Regions from separate parts of the Rhodococcus baikonurensis genome, predicted to be linked through region 3. Evidence: riboswitches for the same ligand, from Rfam matches in the RefSeq annotation. Region 3 holds a riboswitch; each other region holds the start of a gene.
What was found. A riboswitch is a leader RNA that binds a small molecule or an ion and turns the genes downstream of it on or off. The one in region 3 is predicted to bind thiamine pyrophosphate.

Region 1 (3,247 bases), on a different contig from region 3:
ACTCGGCATTGGGGTAAACACGGAGCCGCTGGACTGCTTCTGCGTGCCCCCGATTCGGACGGATCACCCATGGTATTGCTGCAGCATCGTGCGGCGTGGAGCCATCAGGGTGGAACGTGGGCACTGCCCGGCGGAGCGCGGGACTCACACGAGAGCACGACGCACGCTGCAGTCCGGGAGGCACACGAAGAAGCAGGTATTGCCGAGGACGCCGTCCGCGTTCGCGGGGAAGTAGTGACGATGCGCGCCGAGAGCGGGTGGACGTACACCACCGTCGTGGCTGATGCTGCGCATCCGCTGTCGACGGTTGCCAACGGTGAGAGCACCGAGTTGCGGTGGGTGCGTGAAGCCGACGTCGACTCACTGCCGCTGCATCCGGGATTCGGTTCCTCGTGGCCTGAGCTCCGGACCGAGCCGGTTGTGTCGGTGGACGGCGACCCGCACACCGTCGTGCTCGAGGACGGCGGATTCGGATGGTTGTCGGGTAATTCTCCTGAAGGCAGTGATCAGAACCTGTCCGAGGCGAGCAATACCCAGTTGTAGCGACGCAGTCTCAACAGGTCATATACACAGCAGAAGGGCCGGACTCCTGAGGAGTCAGGCCCTTCCGTGTTTCGGTCTCCCGACCGAAACGAGGCTCAGCTGAGCGAGTTCAGCGCCGTGATGAAGCTGACCGCGGTGATACCGAGCTTGAGCAGCTCGCTGATCTTGCCGAGGTTCAGGTCTTCGAGCGATTCGGTGCTGAGCGAGCCGGTGTCGAGGGATCCCATTTAGTGCTCCTAGGTTCAGTTAGTAACTGGAGGTAAACTACAACAAACCGAATGGGATGTGACACGCAATCGGAGCAACTGTGATCAAGATCACGCATTCCGACTTTTCGGACATCAAATCGCACCTAGGAACTGGGGGTTTGTTGTCTGATCGGACAACTTCCGTTCATGTTTCGAGTCAGGCGTGCTGACCCGTAACTGTGCGGAATCGCCCGGCAAACAGTTGACGGTCGCCAGTTACCGGTTTTCAGCGTCCGGCGACGGCTGCGGCGAGGCGTTGCGCGGCCGCCTGGGGATCTGACGCGTGGGTGATTGCACGCACGACGACGATGCGTGTGGCACCGGCGTCGAGCAGCTCTGGCAGGCGCTCCTCGTCGATACCGCCGATCGCGAACCAGGGGCGCGGCGGCGCGGCGTCGGCGGTCGATCGAACCAGTTCCAAACCGGACGCACTTCGATTCGGTTTGGTCGGTGTCGCCCACACCGGTCCGGTGCAGAAGTAGTCGACGCCCTCTTCGATGGCGGCCAGACTGGCCTGCGCGCGACTGCTCGTCGAACGGCCGATGACGACGTCTTCACCGACAACGGTTCGCGCGTAGGGGACCGGAATGTCGTTCTGGCCGAGGTGGAGGATGTCGGCACCGGAAGCCATCGCGAGATCCGCGCGATCGTTGACGGCCAACAATGCGCCGTGGCGTCGCGCTGCTGCCGCGAGAATGCCCAGCGCTACCAGTTCGTCCTTGGCCTCGAGCGGGCCGAACTCGCGCTCACCGGCGGATCCCTTGTCACGCAATTGGATGATGTCGACTCCGCCGGACAAAGCGGCCTCGGCGAACTGCGCGAGGTCGCCTTTCTCGCGGCGCGCGTCGGTGCACAGGTACAGCCGTGCTGCTGCCAGGCGCTCGCGCCGGTCGATGTCGTTACTGGGATGTGTGGGGTGCACGGAGCAAACGGTAGCCTCTAGGGAGCAAGGTTCGACACGGGAGTCCTGAAACGTCGTAGTCACTTTTTTGTCGTGACTGTGAGGTTCGTGGGGCTGAGAGGGGATCGCGACCAGATCCCGACCGTCAGACCTGACCCGGATCATGCCGGCGCAGGAAGTGGAGGTGGAGTTTCGTGAGTACACACGCTCGTACGGTGTCAGTGGTCGGCGGCGGTGTCATCGGTCTCGCCATAGCGTGGCGCGCAGCCCGCGACGGGTGGTCCGTTCGGTTGTACGACCCGTCCATTGGATCAGGGGCTTCGTGGGTGGCGGGCGGAATGCTTGCACCGCTTTCCGAAGGCTGGCCGGGTGAAGAAACAGCGTTGACGGTTGGTGCAGCGTCCCTGGAACGGTGGCCGGCGTTCGGTGAGGAGCTCGGAAAATTCGGGCAATCGGTCTTCACCGCGGACAGTTCGCTGACGGTGGCACTCGATGCTGCCGACGCGCAGGACCTGCAGACCATCGCCGAGTGGGTGAGCTCGCAGGGGCACGAACTCGAAGTTCTCGGTCGCGCGCGCATCCGTGAACTCGAACCGATGCTGGGCCGGGGCATCCGGTCGGGGTTGATGGCCGTCGGTGAATCCGCCGTCGACAACAGACTTCTGCTGGAGGCGCTGCAGAAGGCCTGCGCGGAAACCGGCGTCGAATTGATCGCGCGCGCCGTCAACGACCTCGCGGAACTGGATACCGATCAGGTAGTGCTCACCGCCGGTATCGCGTCACCCAAGCTGTGGCCCGGGCTACCGGTACGCCCGGTCAAAGGCGAGATTCTTCGCCTGCGGAGTAGGCCTGGAGTCACCCCGGCACCCAGTCGAACGATCCGTGGCAGCGTCCACGGCCGGCCGGCCTATCTCGTCCCGCGAGGCGACGGAATCGTCGTCGGCGCAACACAATACGAGTCCGGTGAGGACACACAGGTCACGATGGCCGGAGTACGGGACTTGATCAACGACGCCGAGGCGCTGATGCCGGCGATCGGCGAATACGAACTGTACGAATGCGCGGCAGGCCTGCGTCCCATGACGCCGGACAACCTGCCGTTGATCGGGCGCGTGTCCGATCGTGTCGTCGTCTCCACCGGGCACGGGCGCAACGGGGTCCTGCTGACGCCCGTCACCGCCGATGCGACGCTCGCGTTGTTGAACGGCACATCTTTGGTCGAGGTAAAAGGAACCGAACCCGAGCGGTTCGCAGTAGCTAAGGAAAATTCATGAGTGAGCAGGTCCCGATCGGGATCACCGTCAACGGCGAAGATCTCGAGTTCGATCGAGCAGTCACGGTGACCGAACTTCTGACGCACCTCGAGTTGCCGAGCAAGGGCATCGCCGTCGCCGTCGACGGTGCGCTCTTTCCTCGCGGGCGCTGGGACGAATCCGTCGGACGTGGTTGGGAAATCGAGATCCTCACGGCGGTGCAGGGTGGCTGAGCAGGACCTTCTCACTATCGCGGGCCGCAGTTTCGGTTCCCGGCTCATCACCGGAACCGGCGGCGCCGC
Region 2 (3,247 bases), on a different contig from region 3:
ATTCGCGTCGATGAGGTCCTGGGCGGCCTGGTCCGGGTTGTCGGCAGCAGTCTGATAACCGCGTTGAACGGCCTTGACGAACTTGCGTGCCTCGTCGGGATGGTCCTTCAACCACTGCTGGTTGCCGTTGATCACGATCGAATACGCATCGGGGAAGCCGTAATCGGTGTACTGGAAGTACCGCATCGGAGTTCCGTTTCGCTCCGCTTCGAGGCCTTCCCAAGCAAAGTAGGAGACGGTGAAGTCTGCCTGGCCCGAGTACACGGCTTCGTACGCGGACGTTCCGAGGGTGACCGTCGTGAAGTTCCCGGTTCCGCCGTCGTTGCGGATGATCTGCTGCAGCGTCTCGACTTCACCCGGATCGCCGAACCCGGCGTACGTCTTTCCGTCGAGATCACGCGGACGCGTGATGTCCGCACGATCCGCCTTCACGCCGATGCCGGTGGCGCGGTGCTGAAGTGGCGCGATGACGGACGTCGTGGCGGCGCCGGCCGCACGGGCGAACGTGGCCTGACTCTGTGTGCTGATGCCGAACTCCGCGTTACCGGCGTCGACGAGGGTGTCGGGCGAGGTGTTGTTGTACGGCAGGATCGAGACGTCCAGACCGGCGTCCTCGAAGTAGCCCTCTTGGAGGGCAACGTACAAACCGGTGTGGTTCGTGTTCGGTGTCCAGTCGAGTGCGAACCGAATGGTCCCGTCGGAAGAGCCGGTGTCAGAGGCGCATCCGGTCAGAACCGTGAATGCGGCTGCGATCGCGGCAGAGGTGGCAAGCGTGCGGCGTAGCGCCGCAAACGACATCACGACGCCGGCCAAGGCTGCTGGTGGAGTGCGGAATCCCAGAACATCAGCTCGTAGCGACTGGCCATGCGGAACGCTTCACTCATCGCCTCTCGCTCTGTCTCGGTGGCAGCTTCAGCCGCAACATCGACCAGTACGCGAGCCTGCGCCACCGACTCGTGGAATTCGGGTGCGTCGTAGGTCGTGACCCACTGTGCGTACGGATGCGACGGATCGGCGTCGAGTACCTCGCGCGCTGAAGCGGCAAGATCGCGGCCGACCTCGGCGTAGATCCAGAAGCAGGGGAGTACTGCCGCTGCGGAGACCGGGTAAGGCGCCGTTGCCGCAGTCGCCGTCAGATACGAGACGTATCCCAGGCAGGCCTGCGAATGCTCCAGCCGCTGCGAACCGGGTGGAAGAATTCCACCAGTCAGCAAACCGTCGTGAAGCGCAGATTCCACCGTCGCTGCCGTGGACGCGGAATTCGACCAGAAGCCCGCGGCCTGCGGATCCGGGGCGTGGGCCGCGACCAGGGACAACGCTTTCGAATATCCCTCGAGATAGAGCTTGTCCTGCTCGATGTACGTGCGGAACGCGTCGAGAGGCAACGTTCCGTCGCCGAGGCGGCGGAGGAACTCGAGCGAGTCGATCGACTCGCGGAGGACCTTCGTCTCGGCCCAGAGTCGATCGGTGAACCGATCCGTCGACGGCGCTGTGGCCACCGAGTTTTCGGCAGAATTGTATGCAGGCTGCGTAGTAGCCATGACATCCCTTCGTCAGCATTACCTGATCAGGTTCCCGGGTGTGTTCTCAGCCCCGCCCATGCGGAGCACCCCGTGTCAGAACTAGGCGACCTTAACACCGAGGGATTGTGTACTCGGCGCACACCCGTCCGAGATTGGTAGGTTTGGTCTTGATTGCCACACGCGCGGGTCGGGAGGGGATTCAGACATGGAGACCGACGTTCGACCAAATCTCGGCGAGGACGGAACACTGGTGATCCGTGCCAGAGGCGGTGAAGCCCGCGGGTATCCGGATGGCGGTGTGTTCGCGTGGAAGGGCATGCCCTACGCAGCAGCGCCGGTGGGTGCACGGAGGTTCCGCGCGCCGCAACCCGCAGAGCCGTGGGACGGGGTGCGCGACTGTCGTGAATTCGGGCCGATCGCGCCGCAAGGTCAGAGTCCGGCGGTTCCGATCGATCGGGCTTTCAAGATCGACGAGGACTGCTTGTCGATCAACGTCTGGGCCCCGCGACCCGACGGCACGCCTCGACCGGTGATGGTGTGGATTCACGGCGGCGCCTACTGCCTCGGGTCTGCCGCCCAAACGATCTACGACGGCCGTCATCTGGCTGAAACCGGTGACGTCGTTCTCGTCTCCTTCAACTATCGCGTCGGCGCACTGGGATTCTTGGACCTGTCCGCGTTTTCCACCGGGGATACCGTTTTCGAATCGAACTGTGGTCTGCGAGACCAGATTGCGGCGCTCGAATGGGTTCGAGACAACATCGACGCCTTCGGTGGTGACCCGAGTGCGGTGACCGTGTTCGGTGAGTCCTCAGGCGCAGGATCCATCACGACGCTCATGACCTGTCCGAGCGCCGAAGGTCTGTTCCATCGTGCGATTGCCCAGAGTCCTCCCGCGACCTCCGTCTACGGGGCCGAGCGCGCCAAGACCGTGGCAGAGCGGTTTCTCGAACTGCTCTCGATCGACCCTGAAGACGCAGGCGATCTGCTGACCACGGATCTCGAACTTCTCGTGAAGGCAAGCGATGACCTGGTCAACGAGATTCCGACACGGATTCCGGGAACTTTGGCAATGGCACCCGTCGTCGATCGAGATCTGGTGCCGCACTACCCGGTTGCGGCTTTCCAGAAGGGATACGCGCACCGAATCCCACTGATCATCGGTTCCAACAAGGACGAGGCGTCGATCTTCAAGTTCATGAAGTCGCCGCTGATGCCGGTGAGCGCGCAGTCCGTCGAGGCAATGCTCCAATTACTGGCGGACGATCACCCCGACATCTCCGCGACCAAACTTGCCGAGATCATGTCGGCCTACCCAGATCACGCGAAACCGAGTGGCGCGCTGGCGCTCTCACGGGACGCGGCGTTTCGCATGCCGACTCTGTGGATCGCCGACGCTCACTGCAGGCATTCCCCCACGTGGGTGTACCGCTTCGATCACGCGACGCCGATGCTCAAAGCCGCACGGATCGGCGCGGGTCACGCGACGGAATTACCTTATGTCTTCGGCAATTTCGGGACCCTGAACGTCGACCCCACATTCTGGCTGGGTGGGCGGAAGGCTGCGATGGAGGTGGCCGGCCGTATCCAACGGCGATGGCTGGCCTTCGCCAGGCATGCCGTGCCGGCAGCTCTCGACGGCTCGAAACATTGGGCGCCGTACGAGGAGGAGAAGCGGTCGACGCTGTTGATCGACTCGGCAGACACCCTCGTCAGCGACCCTG
Region 3 (3,247 bases):
ACCAGCCAGAATGCCGATGAAGAAGATGACCGGGAACTTGGCACCCAGCACTCCGATGACGGGCGAGAGTCGCCGGAACATCGGACGCATACCCGGCACGTCGATGTCCATGCGATTGACGAGTTCCTGGAACATCTGGATGTGATTGCACTCTTCGGTCATCTCGTGCAAGCAGTAGCGGAACTCCGGCGACTGGTTAGGCAGCGCCATGATGTACTGCAGCATTCCCCGGATCAAAATGCTCTCGAAGGCCGAACCCACCTTGGTCACGTTCGCCTGACGCCACATTCCCATGGCGATTCGACGCTCCAACGACTGATCCTGGTACCACTGCGTCGCTCCGAGTGGGTCCGAGACGGACGAGAGTACCCACCTCGGATCATGTGGATCGATCGCGAACTCTGCTGAATCCCAGTCGATGTCGAGATAGGGATCGAAACTGCGGGCAACTGAGCCCTCGGACAAAGTCTGCAGTACCTCGTGGTACGGCTTTTCCGCTTCGATCGACGCTGACCGAGCCATCGGTGTCTCCTCACGGCCAGTCCGTCGATTGCAGTCGACGGACTTGAATGAGGTCAAACATAATGGGACACCGCGTCCCACGCAACCCTTTCGGAGGTCTGATTTCAGGCCCGCCGCACCGGGATGATCTCGCGAACCTTCTCATCTCGGAGATACAGTCCCGCCCACATGACGATCCCGGTGTAGACGGCGAACAAGGTTGTGCTCAGCAGAGGCTGTTCAGCTCGAAGGTTGGTCAGCACAGCGCCACCCAGATAACCGGTGAGCAGAATCGCGCCGAGTATCGACGTTCGCGGAATCACGTACAGCGCAAGGCAGATCAGCTGCACAACTCCGGCCGTCAATGCCAGCGAGTTCGGCAGCCCCAATTCGGCCGAGGCGTCCTTGACGGTCTGAAGGTTGAGAATGTGGATGATGCCGTCGAAAAGCATGAAAAGGACGAACAGGCCACTGAGCACGTATCCGACCTTGCGAGCCGTGGCCGAAGGCGTCGTCGTGCCGTTACCGGAAAGGGTGTCGTGGTGGGCAGGCTGGGTGGTCATCGGAATCTCCCGGGGCGAAGGCGAGCGGCCGGTTGCCACTTCGCTTGCAATTACGACTCCCGAGCGATCGAAAACTCATCGCGCCGTCGTTACTACGCACCCGGCGTTCAGGACGATTCACCTCTCGTGGTCTGATGGACGGCGACACGGGGTGCCGAAAAAGTCGGCTGAGATCAGACCCGATGAACCTGACCAGTTAGCACTGGCGGAGGGATGTCGACATGACCGAACAGCAATTTCAGCGCGCATTGAACCTGGACGAGCAGATCGTTCTGATCACCGGTGGCGCCCGCGGGCTCGGCGCCGCACTGAGCCGAGCATTCTCCCGCTCGGGGGCCCGGGTGATCGTGAACTACAACAAGAGCCGTGATGCCGCCCAGGCCCTGGTCACCGAACTGGGCGAGGATCGCGCCTACGCAATCCAGGCGGACGTGACGGACCGCAGTTCCGTCGACCAGTTGTTCACCGCCGCGCGCGAGCGATTCGACGCACCGATCTCGACCGTGGTCGACAATGCACTCGTCGACTTCTCGTTCAACGGCGATGCCCGGCCGAACGCGGACACGATCACCTGGGCCGACTTCGACTCTCAACTACGCGGAGCCGTTGCCGGCGCACTCAACACCACTCAGGCGGCACTCTCCGGCATGCGCGAACTCGGCTTCGGCCGAATCATCACTGTCGGAACCAATCTGGTCCAGAATCCGGTAGTTCCGTACCACGACTACACCGCCGCCAAGGCTGCACTGTTGGCACTGACACGGACACTGTCCGCCGACCTCGGTCCGGACGGGATCACAGTCAACATGGTCTCCGGCGGCTTGCTCCGTACCACCGATGCGAGTGCCGCGACACCGGAAGCCGTCTTCGACATGATCGCGGCGAGCACTCCCCTGCGCCGAGTCACCACACCGGACGAATTTGCCGACGCCGCACTCTTTTTCGCCTCACCATGGTCGCGGGCCGTGACCGGCCAGAACCTGGTTGTCGACGGCGGACTCGTCAAGAACTGATGGGCGCACAACTACGGATAGGTGCGTTCCTGCTCGGTTGCGGACACCACAGTGCGGCGTGGCGACACCGCGACTCACCTGTCGAAAGTCTCGGCGACATCACGTATTACGAGTCGCTTGCCCAGATCGCCGAACGCGGGAAGCTGGACGCCGTTTTCTTCGCGGACGGTCACAGTGTTCGAGAACCCGAGTCTGGTGCGTCGTGGTTTCTCGAACCGATCACCGCATTGACTGCCATGGCACGAGCGACGGCGAACGTCGGCCTGGTCACCACCATCTCCACGACCTTTTACACGCCATTTCACGCAGCACGAATGCTGGCGTCGCTCGACCACATCAGCGGCGGACGGGCCGGTTGGAACGTCGTGACCTCGATGTTCGACCAGGAAGCGCGCAACCACGGCCTCGAGGCGATGCCCGATCATGCGTCCCGATACGAACGAGCCGACGAATTCGTCGACGTGGCCCTCGCATTGTGGGATTCATGGTCGGAAGACGCGCTGATTCTCGACCGGTCGGGGCGTTTTGCCGACGCAAGCAGGATTTCTCGAATCGATCACGACGGCAAACATTTTCGGGTGGACGGGCCGTTGACGGTTCCGCGCTCCCCACAAGGTAGGCCGGTGTTGTTCCAGGCAGGGGCGTCCGAGCAGGGTCGCGATCTGGCGGCGCGACGCGCCGAGGCAGTCTATTCGGTTGCCTACGACCTACCCAGCGCACAGAGCTACTACGCGGACGTGAAATCGAGAATCGAGCGCGCCGGCCGGGATTCGAACTCGGTCGCCGTCATGCCGGGATTGGTCACCTACGTCGGCAGCACCGTCGCCGAGGCACGGGCGAAGAAGGCCGAACTTGATCTCCTGCTGCCCACCGAACAATCGATACGCCAACTCTCGTTGTTCACCGGGCAGGATTGCGAGAACTGGGATCTCGACGGGCCCGTGCCTCCGTTGCCTCCACTCGAAGCATTCACCGGGCCGCAGGGACGCTACGCAACTATTCTGCGGATCGTCGAGAAGGACGCACCGACTGTGAGGGAACTCCTCGGAACGCTGGCTGCAGGTGGTGGTCACGCAACGATGATCGGCACACCGGAGTCGATTGCCGACGAGATGGAATCCTGGTTGCGCGGTCGCGGCGCCGACGGCTTCAACCTGATGCCACCGACCT

Region 1: linked by a shared signal. The riboswitch ahead of thiO (glycine oxidase ThiO) and the one ahead of ABWI03_RS24240 (3-oxoacyl-ACP reductase) in region 3 are both predicted to bind thiamine pyrophosphate.
Region 2: linked by a shared signal. The riboswitch ahead of ABWI03_RS23545 (TenA family protein) and the one ahead of ABWI03_RS24240 (3-oxoacyl-ACP reductase) in region 3 are both predicted to bind thiamine pyrophosphate.

Annotation. Positions count from the first base shown of each region.
Region 1 covers NZ_JBEUOQ010000003.1:292,293-295,539, forward strand. Annotated here, with positions in the region: partial or broken gene ABWI03_RS08995 (NUDIX hydrolase) at 1-411, shown strand, start outside; gene ABWI03_RS09000 (hypothetical protein) at 639-770, opposite strand; gene thiE (thiamine phosphate synthase) at 1,018-1,713, opposite strand; TPP riboswitch at 1,740-1,887, shown strand; gene thiO (glycine oxidase ThiO) at 1,887-2,966, shown strand; gene thiS (sulfur carrier protein ThiS) at 2,963-3,178, shown strand; gene ABWI03_RS09020 (thiazole synthase) at 3,171-3,247, shown strand, end outside.
Region 2 covers NZ_JBEUOQ010000011.1:92,978-96,224, forward strand. Annotated here, with positions in the region: gene ABWI03_RS23540 (ABC transporter substrate-binding protein) at 1-798, opposite strand, end outside; gene ABWI03_RS23545 (TenA family protein) at 798-1,541, opposite strand; TPP riboswitch at 1,529-1,624, opposite strand; gene ABWI03_RS23550 (carboxylesterase/lipase family protein) at 1,729-3,247, shown strand, end outside.
Region 3 covers NZ_JBEUOQ010000012.1:41,559-44,805, reverse strand. Annotated here, with positions in the region: gene ABWI03_RS24250 (AurF N-oxygenase family protein) at 1-522, opposite strand, end outside; gene ABWI03_RS24245 (DoxX family protein) at 627-1,064, opposite strand; TPP riboswitch at 1,202-1,295, shown strand; gene ABWI03_RS24240 (3-oxoacyl-ACP reductase) at 1,313-2,077, shown strand; gene ABWI03_RS24235 (LLM class flavin-dependent oxidoreductase) at 2,077-3,247, shown strand, end outside.